Regions from separate parts of the Halomonas sp. DP5N14-9 genome, predicted to be linked through region 1. Evidence: predicted binding sites of a transcription regulator. Region 1 holds the regulator's gene; the other holds the start of a gene.
The links. Region 1 encodes sigma-54, which starts transcription at its own class of promoters, with help from an activator protein. Its sites were predicted from a motif close to TGGCACNNNNNTTGCTNT; they were not measured.
Positions count from the first base shown of each region.

Region 2: a site for sigma-54 is predicted at 1,790-1,807, ahead of KUW00_RS09135 (urease accessory protein UreD). Genes of this name have one in related genera too.

Region 1 covers NZ_JAHVHR010000024.1:148,822-153,184, reverse strand. Annotated here, with positions in the region: gene lptA (lipopolysaccharide transport periplasmic protein LptA) at 1-48, shown strand, start outside; gene lptB (LPS export ABC transporter ATP-binding protein) at 48-773, shown strand; gene KUW00_RS13640 (RNA polymerase factor sigma-54) at 1,055-2,467, shown strand; gene hpf (ribosome hibernation-promoting factor, HPF/YfiA family) at 2,627-2,935, shown strand; gene ptsN (PTS IIA-like nitrogen regulatory protein PtsN) at 2,941-3,426, shown strand; gene rapZ (RNase adapter RapZ) at 3,480-4,361, shown strand.
Region 2 covers NZ_JAHVHR010000013.1:91,015-95,377, forward strand. Annotated here, with positions in the region: gene urtD (urea ABC transporter ATP-binding protein UrtD) at 1-786, shown strand, start outside; gene urtE (urea ABC transporter ATP-binding subunit UrtE) at 926-1,624, shown strand; gene KUW00_RS09135 (urease accessory protein UreD) at 1,881-2,804, shown strand; gene ureA (urease subunit gamma) at 2,866-3,168, shown strand; gene KUW00_RS09145 (urease subunit beta) at 3,243-3,596, shown strand; gene ureC (urease subunit alpha) at 3,593-4,363, shown strand, end outside.

The sequences.
Region 1 (4,363 bases):
GAGCAGCGCATTCGCATGACCCTCGAGCCGGAAAGCCAAGGAAACTGATGAAGACTCTCCACGCTCGCCATCTGGCCAAGAGCTACAAGAAGCGTCGCGTCGTCCAGGACATCAGCCTGTCGATCGAGCAGGGCAGCATCGTCGGTCTGCTGGGCCCCAACGGGGCCGGCAAGACCACCTCCTTCTACATGATCGTCGGCCTGGTCAGAGCCGACGCCGGCAGCATCAGCATCGATGATCGGGACCTGAGCCGCGCGGCCATGCACCAGCGCGCGCTGGCCGGTATCGGCTACCTGCCTCAGGAGGCTTCGATCTTTCGCAAGCTGTCGGTGGCCGACAACATCATGGCGATCCTCGAGACCCGCAAGGACCTCGACCGCGAGGGCCGAGAAGCACGTCTCGAGCAACTCCTCGAGGATTTCCACGTCAGCCATATTCGCGACAACCCCGGCATGAGCCTGTCCGGCGGGGAGCGGCGCCGGGTCGAGATCGCTCGCGCCCTGGCCACCGAGCCGGCCTTTATCCTCCTCGATGAACCCTTCGCCGGGGTCGACCCGATCTCGGTGGGCGAGATCAAGTCCATCATTCGTCAACTCAAGGCCCGCGATATCGGCGTCCTGATCACCGATCACAACGTGCGCGAGACCCTCGATATCTGCGATCGTGCCTACATCGTCGGCGACGGCCAGATCATCGCCGAGGGCAGCGCCGAGTCCATCCTCGCCAACCAGCGCGTCAAGGAGGTCTACCTGGGCGAGAACTTCCGCCTCTAGACCGCAGGGCCGCCCGACAGCCGCAGTCGCAGTCGCAGTCGCATCAAGCGGCCGCAACATTTGCCAGCATCAGCATCCAACCGCCGGCCCCGAAAGGGTCGGCCTCACCTTGCACACAGGGCCTCCCTCGAAAGAAGCACCTCCCCCCTACCAAGTTGTTCCACATCGACCTTTACACTCCCTCCCACAGGTCAAAAAACACCAACTTGGCAAGATGCTTGCATGTCTGATGACTCGTCGTTAGGGTAAAGCCTTTCGACAACACTGGTGGATCCCGACCCATGGCCCTCAAGGCGTCACTGCAGCTGCGCATCGGTACCCAGCTGACCATGACCCCGCAACTGCAACAGGCGATCGGCCTGCTGCAGCTTTCGACCCTGGACCTGCGCCAGGAGGTCCAGCAGGCGCTGGAGGCCAACCCCATGCTCGAACTCGAGGACGAGTTCGGCGAACAGCAGACCAGGGAAGCCGTGGAAGATGACTGGGCGGATCAGATTCCCTCGGAACTCAGTGTGGACAGCGACTGGTCCGACACCTACCAGGACCTGGGCACCACCCCCGCCGGCAGTGGCGAGGCGCCGGATTTCGAGCGCCAGGCAAGCTCCCAGTCACTGCACAGCCACCTGAGCTGGCAACTGGCGATGCTCGACGTCAGCGACCAGGAGCGCCTGATCGCCGAGAGCCTGCTCGACGCGGTCAACGCCGACGGCTATCTCGAGCAGACACTGGATGACATTGCCCAGGGGCTCGAGCAAGACGGTCGTCGCCCCCCTCCCCTCGCCGAGGTGGAGGCGGTGCTGGTTCGGCTGCAACAGTTCGAACCGACCGGAGTGTTCGCCCGCGACCTGCGCGAGTGTTTGATGCTGCAACTGGATAGCCTGCCTCGCGATACCGTCCTGCTGCCCCAGGCCGGACGACTGGTAAGACAGTTTCTCGAGGCGCTGGCCAGCGGCGACCGACGTCTGCTGAAGCGCCGACTAGGACTCGATGACGACCAACTCGACAGCGTCATCGAGCTGATCCGGAGCCTCGACCCACGTCCCGGCAGCCAGTTCGGTGACAGCGATAACGACTACGTCATACCCGACCTGGTGGTGCGCCACACCGAAGAGGGCTGGCGAGTTGAACTCAACCCGGATGCAATGCCCCGACTGCGCATCCAGCCCGACTACGCTGCGCTGATTCGGCGCGCGGACAAGAGCCAGGACAACCAGTTCCTCAAGGACCACCTGCAGGAGGCGCGCTGGCTGATCAAGAGTCTGTCCAGCCGCAACGACACCTTGCTGAAGGTCGGCCGGGAAATCATGGTGCGTCAGATCGACTTCCTCGAGCAGGGAGAAGCGGCCATGAAACCGTTGGTGCTGGCCGATATCGCAGACAAGGTGGAGATGCACGAGTCCACCATCTCCCGCGTGACCACCCAGAAGTTCGTGCACACGCCTCGCGGCGTGTTCGAGTTGAAGTATTTTTTCTCGAGCCAGGTCGGCCAGGATGGCGACGCCCATTCCAGTACCGCCATCCGCGCCATGATCAAATCGTTGATTCAAAAGGAACCTGCCCGCAAACCTCTGTCGGACAGCAAACTGGTGGAATTGCTGGCGGAAGACGGCGTCAATGTCGCCAGACGCACCGTGGCAAAGTACCGGGAAGCCATGAATATTCCGTCTTCCAGCGAGCGCAAGCGACTGCGCTGAGGCCTTGCGCTGCGGCGTCGCTAGCCTAGTTATCGGGAAAGCGCAAGCACTTGAAATTTCGCATGACATCTGCGTCTTTCTGCGTAGCGTCGAGGGGGTTTGCAGGATCGGAAAAAGGGTTACAATCAAGCCACCACCCGAAAGAGCAAGGAGCCTGTCATGCAAGTCAACATCACCGGCCACCACGTCGAATTGACCGATCCCCTGCGTGACTACGTACAAGAGAAGCTCACCCGTGTGGAGCGCCACTACGACAACATCACCAACGTCCAGGTGACCCTCTCGGTGGAAAAGGAACGCCAGCTGGCCGCCTGCACCCTTCACGCCGCCGGTGCCGACCTGCATGCCGAAGCGCAGGACGGCGACATGTATGCTGCTATCGACGCCCTTGCCGACAAGCTGGACCGCCAGCTGGTCAAGCACAAGGAAAAATCCCAAGCCCGCGCCCAAGGCGCCGGAATTCGCTGACTCTCATGACATTGGAAGCCATTCTCCCTCCCGAGCGCACATTGTTCGATGTCCCGGGAGGCAGCAAGAAGAGGGTGCTGGAGTTTTTCAGCACCTTCATTGCGCAGAACACCCCGAGCCTGGACAGCCAGGAGGTCTTCAGTCGGCTGATCGGACGTGAGCGCCTGGGCAGTACCGGCATAGGCAATGGCGTCGCCATTCCCCATGCCCGCAACCCCCACTGCAAGGCGCCCATCTCCGGCTTCCTCAAACTCGCGGAACCTGTCGACTTCGATGCCATTGATGGTGAGCCCGTCGATCTGGTGTTCGTGCTGCTGGTACCGGAAGAGGCCGACGACGCCCATCTCGCCCTGCTCGGCCAGGTCGCCGGCGTCATGAACGACGCCGACACACGTCACCGTCTGCGCCACGCCAGCTCCCAGCGCGAGCTTCACGAGCGCCTGCAGGAAGCCATCCGCCAACAGGCGCCAGGGGACGACACTCCCTCCTGATCGCGGCCTTGCCTAGGCCATCAGCAATGGACGCCTGCCCAAGGAGACAGGACATGCAGCTCGTGATCATCAGTGGTCGCTCCGGCTCGGGAAAGTCCGTGGCCCTTCAAGCCCTGGAGGACCTGGGGTTCTACGCCATCGACAACCTTCCCGCGACCTTGCTGGGCGCCCTGGTGGACGAGCTGGAAAACGGTCATTCCCGCCGTATCGCCGTCAGCGTCGACGCCCGCAACCTGCCTGAGGCACTGGAACGCTTCCCCGCCCAGCTGGCGTCCCTCAAGCAGAGTCCGATCGACTGCCAGGTGGTCTACCTGACCAGTGATGCGCGAATTCTGCTCGAGCGTTATTCCCACACGCGGCGCCGTCACCCCCTGACCCGTGATAGCGACATGACCCTGGCGGAAGCCATCGAGTCCGAACAGAAGGCCCTTTCGGGTATTCGAGACCTGGCCGATCTGGTCATCGACAGCTCTCGCCTGTCGGTGCACGAACTGCGTTCGCGCATCGCCGAACAGGTCGCCGACCACCGCAGCGGCCAGTTGAGCCTGACCGTGGAGTCCTTCGGCTTCAAGCGTGGCGTGCCGCCGGATGCAGACATCGTGTTCGATGCCCGCTGTCTGCCCAATCCCTACTGGGAACCATCGCTGCGTGATGCCAATGGCTGCGATCCCAGCGTCATCGACTTCCTCGAACGCTATCAGGACGTCGCCGACATGAAGCGCGACATTCTCGCCTGGGTGCGCACCTGGCTACCGCGCTATCAGCAAAGCCAGCGCAGCTACCTCACCGTGGCGGTGGGCTGCACCGGAGGACAGCATCGTTCGGTCTACCTGGCCGAGGGAATCGCCTCGGCCCTGGCCGACCAGCATCCCCGCGTCCGTCTACGCCACCGCGAACTCGGCCAGCAACGCCGACTGGACAGCGGAGGACTCTAGGC
Region 2 (4,363 bases), on a different contig from region 1:
CTGGTCCCGGAACAATCGCCGGTCGACGTGCGCCACGGCCCGATCCTCTATCTCGAGGACGTGTCGGTGAGCTTCGACGGCTTCAAGGCCATCAATGATCTCAACCTGACCATCGACGACGGCGAACTGCGCTGCATCATCGGCCCCAACGGTGCTGGCAAGACCACCATGATGGACATCATCACCGGCAATACGCGCCCGGATCAGGGCAGCGTGTGGTTCGGCAGCCGCCACAACCTGTTGACCAAGAACGAGCCGGAGATCGCCCGGCTCGGCATCGGGCGCAAGTTCCAGAAGCCCACGGTGTTCGAGGCGCTGACGGTGTTCGAGAACCTCGAGCTGGCGATGGCCATGGACAAGAGTCTGTGGCCGACCCTCAAGGCGCGCATGACCGGGGAGGTGCTGGCGCGAATCGAGGAGGTGCTCGAGACGGTGGGCCTGGCGTCGCTCAGTCGCCGCCAGGCGGGCATCCTGTCCCACGGACAGAAGCAGTGGCTCGAGATCGGCATGCTGTTGATGCAGCGCCCTCGACTGTTGCTGGTCGACGAGCCGGTGGCGGGGATGACCGAGCAGGAGATGGAGCGTACCGCAGAGCTGTTGTTGAGCCTCGCCGGCAAGCACTCGGTGGTGGTGGTGGAGCACGACATGGGCTTTGTGCGTTCGATCGCCCGCACGGTGACGGTGCTGCATCAGGGTTCGGTGCTGGCCGAGGGCAGTATGGACAAGGTGGCAAGCGACCCCAGGGTGATCGAGGTCTACCTGGGTGGCGACGAGGAGGCGGCATGATCGGACTGGAGCGAGTACCTCAGCAGTCTTCGGTAAGAGCGCTGTACTGGGCGGACGGCGCATCCCGCGGCAGGCTGGCCACGCTGTGGGCGAAGGTCTGCGGCCGGTGGGCGCGAGAGACAGGCAAGGAGGTGGATCGATGCTGAGCATTCGCGGGCTCAATCAGTTCTATGGCGAGAGCCACACCCTGTGGGATCTCGATCTCGACGTGCCCAGGGCGGCCTGTACCTGTGTGCTGGGTCGTAATGGCGTCGGCAAGACCACCCTGATGAAAGCGATCATGGGCGAGGTGCCGATCACCGGCGGTGAGCTTCACTACGCCGACGGTGTCGCGCTGGAGAAGCGTCGCCTCGAGGATCGCTCACGCCTGGGCGTGGGCTATGTGCCCCAGGGACGCCAGATCTTTCCGCTGATGACGGTGGAGGAGAATCTGCGCACTGGCCTTGCCGCCCGTGGTGATGGCCTGCGCCAGGTGCCCGAACGGATCTATGAGCTGTTCCCGGTACTCAAGGAGATGCGTCACCGGCGTGGCGGCGATCTGTCCGGCGGTCAGCAGCAGCAGCTGGCGATCGGGCGCGCCCTGGTGATCGAGCCGAAGCTGTTGATCCTCGACGAGCCGGGGGAGGGCATCCAGCCCAATATCGTCGCCCAGATCGGCGAAGTCATCCGTCGGTTGATCGCCGATGATGGGCTGACCGTGCTGCTGGTGGAGCAGAAACTGCCCTTTGCCCGACGCTTCGCCGACCACTTCGCCATCCTCGATCGTGGGCGGAGAGTCGCCGTCGGTGATATCGGTGAGCTCGACGACGCCGTGGTGAAGCGCTACCTGACCGTCTGAGCGGTAGCGCGTCAATCAGGGTGAATCGCTGCACATCAATGGTGCGCAATCGTAAGGTTGCGCACTTTTTTTGTGCGCGACCAAAGGCGTGCTTTTCTCTGGTGCAATCCTTGGGTGCTCTATAAGAATTTGAAAAATAAGTAGAAAAATAGAGATTCGAGAAGCTGGTACGGGGCTTGCACCTTGATTGGGCAATGGTGGTGGCCTTTTTTACTTTCGCTTGCCACGCCGACTCGACGGACCGCCCGGGAGAGCCATGAGCGCGCAGACAACACAGGATTCGACCGATCGGCACGGCCATCGTTTCGACGCAGGACGGCGCTGGGAGGCCAGCCTCGATCTCGGCTTTCGCCATGATGGCCAGGCCACTCGCCTCTATCGGGTGGATCATCGCGGCCCCCTGCGGGTGCAGCGTCCCTTCTATCCCGAAGGCCGCGACGGCACCTGCCACGTCTATCTGCTGCATCCCCCGGGGGGCCTGGTCAGCGGCGATATCCTGGATATCCAGGCGCGGGTGGGCGCGGGCGCGCGGGCACTGCTGACCACACCGGCGGCCAACAAGCTGTATCGGGCCGACCGCAACGCCGTGGCCTGGTCCCAGCGCACTCGTCTGGTGGTCGAGGAGGGCGGGCTGCTCGAGTGGTTGCCCCAGGAAACCATCGCCTTCGACGGCTCGCGAGGGGTGCAGGCCACCGAGATCGAGCTTTCCGGCAGCGCCCGCTGCCTGGGCTGGGAGGTGCTGGCGCTGGGCCGGCCGGCCAGTGACCTGCCGTTTGCCAGCGGCCACCTCGAACAGCGCTTTCGGTTATCCCGGGACGGACGACCACTGTGGATCGAGCGCCAGCCCCTCGACCCTGACCATCGTCGTTTTCACGGCGCCTGGGGGCAGCGAGGGTGCAGCGTCCAGGCAACCCTGTGGGCGGTCGGGCTCGAAAACGAGTCCGCGGCGATCGAACGTCTGCGCCAAGGGTTGGGGCAGGGAGGGAATGACCTTGCCGGCAGTCCCGGCGCTGGTGAAGCCGAGCGCTGGGCGGTCACCGTGCGTGATGGCGTCCTGCTGCTGCGCTACCTCGGTCACTCGCGGCGCGAGGCCTGGTCGCTGTGCGAGGCGGCCTGGACGTTGCTGCGTCCGATGCTGATGGATCGCGAGGCCTGTGTGCCGCGCATCTGGTTTACCTGAATGTCATGCCGGGCGGGACAGGCGACCCCTGGCCACCCTGACCAACATCGAGGATGAAAGGATGGAGCTGACACCGCGTGACAAGGACAAGCTCTTGCTGTTTACCGCTGGCCTGGTGGCCGAGCGGCGACGCGCCAAGGGGCTCAAGCTGAACTATCCCGAGGCGGTGGCCTTGATCAGCTGCGAGATCATGGAGGGAGCCCGGGAAGGCCTGAGTGTGGCCGAGATGATGAGCCGAGGGCGCCAGATACTGGGGCGTGACGAGGTGATGGAAGGGGTGGCGGAAATGGTCGACGAGGTACAGGTCGAGGCCACCTTTCCTGACGGCACCAAGCTGGTAACGGTGCACAACCCGATCTCGTGAGGTTGCCAGGCCCCGGCTTGATCCGGGGGCGACGCGACAGGCTCATACGCTGATACCAATAGGGAGGGCGCGGGATGATCCCCGGAGAATACCAACTGAAGGACGGTGACATCGCCCTGTGCGAGGGTCGCGACAGGGTCACGCTGGAGGTAGCCAATCGCGGAGATCGACCGATTCAGGTCGGATCCCACTATCACTTCGCCGAGACCAACCCGGCACTGGCGTTCGATCGCGACAGGGCGCGGGGCTTTCGTCTGGACGTGGCCGCCGGCAGCGCGGTGCGCTTCGAGCCGGGGCAGAGCCGTGAGGTCACCCTGGTGAGCTTCGCCGGACGTCGTCATATCTACGGCTTTCGCGGTGAAGTCATGGGCGCGCTGGACGATGCGGGCGCGCACAGCGGCGACAGCGGTCAGGAGGACGCCCGATGAAGATCAGTCGTCAGGCTTATGCCGACATCTATGGCCCCACCGTCGGCGACCGGGTGCGCCTGGGAGACACCGAGCTGTGGATCGAGGTAGAAAAGGACGCCACCCACTACGGCGACGAGGTCAAGTTCGGTGGTGGCAAGGTCATTCGTGACGGTATGGGGCAGAGCCAGCGTCTCGACCAGACGGTGATGGACACCGTCATCACCAATGCCCTGATCCTTGACTGGTGGGGCATCGTCAAGGCCGACGTGGGCCTCCAGGCGGGTCGCATCGCCGCCATCGGCAAGGCCGGCAATCCAGACACCCAGCCGGACGTCACCATCGTGATCGGACCCGGCACCGAGGTCATCGCCGGCGAGGGCAAGATCCTCACCGCCGGAGCCATCGACGCCCACGTGCACTTCATCTGTCCGCAGCTGGTGGACGAGGCCCTGGCCAGCGGCATCACCACCATGCTGGGGGGCGGTACCGGGCCTGCCACCGGATCGAACGCCACCACCTGCACGCCGGGGGGCTGGCACATCCACCAGATGCTCAAGGCTTGCGACAGCCTGCCGATGAACATCGGTCTGCTCGGCAAGGGCAACGCCAGCCTGCCTGAAGCGCTGGAGGCCCAGATCGAAGCGGGCGCCATGGGGCTCAAGCTGCACGAGGACTGGGGTACGACCCCGGCATCCATCGATACCTGCCTGAGCGTGGCCGAGCGCTACGACGTTCAGATCGCGATCCACACCGACACCCTCAACGAGTCCGGTTTCGTCGAGGAC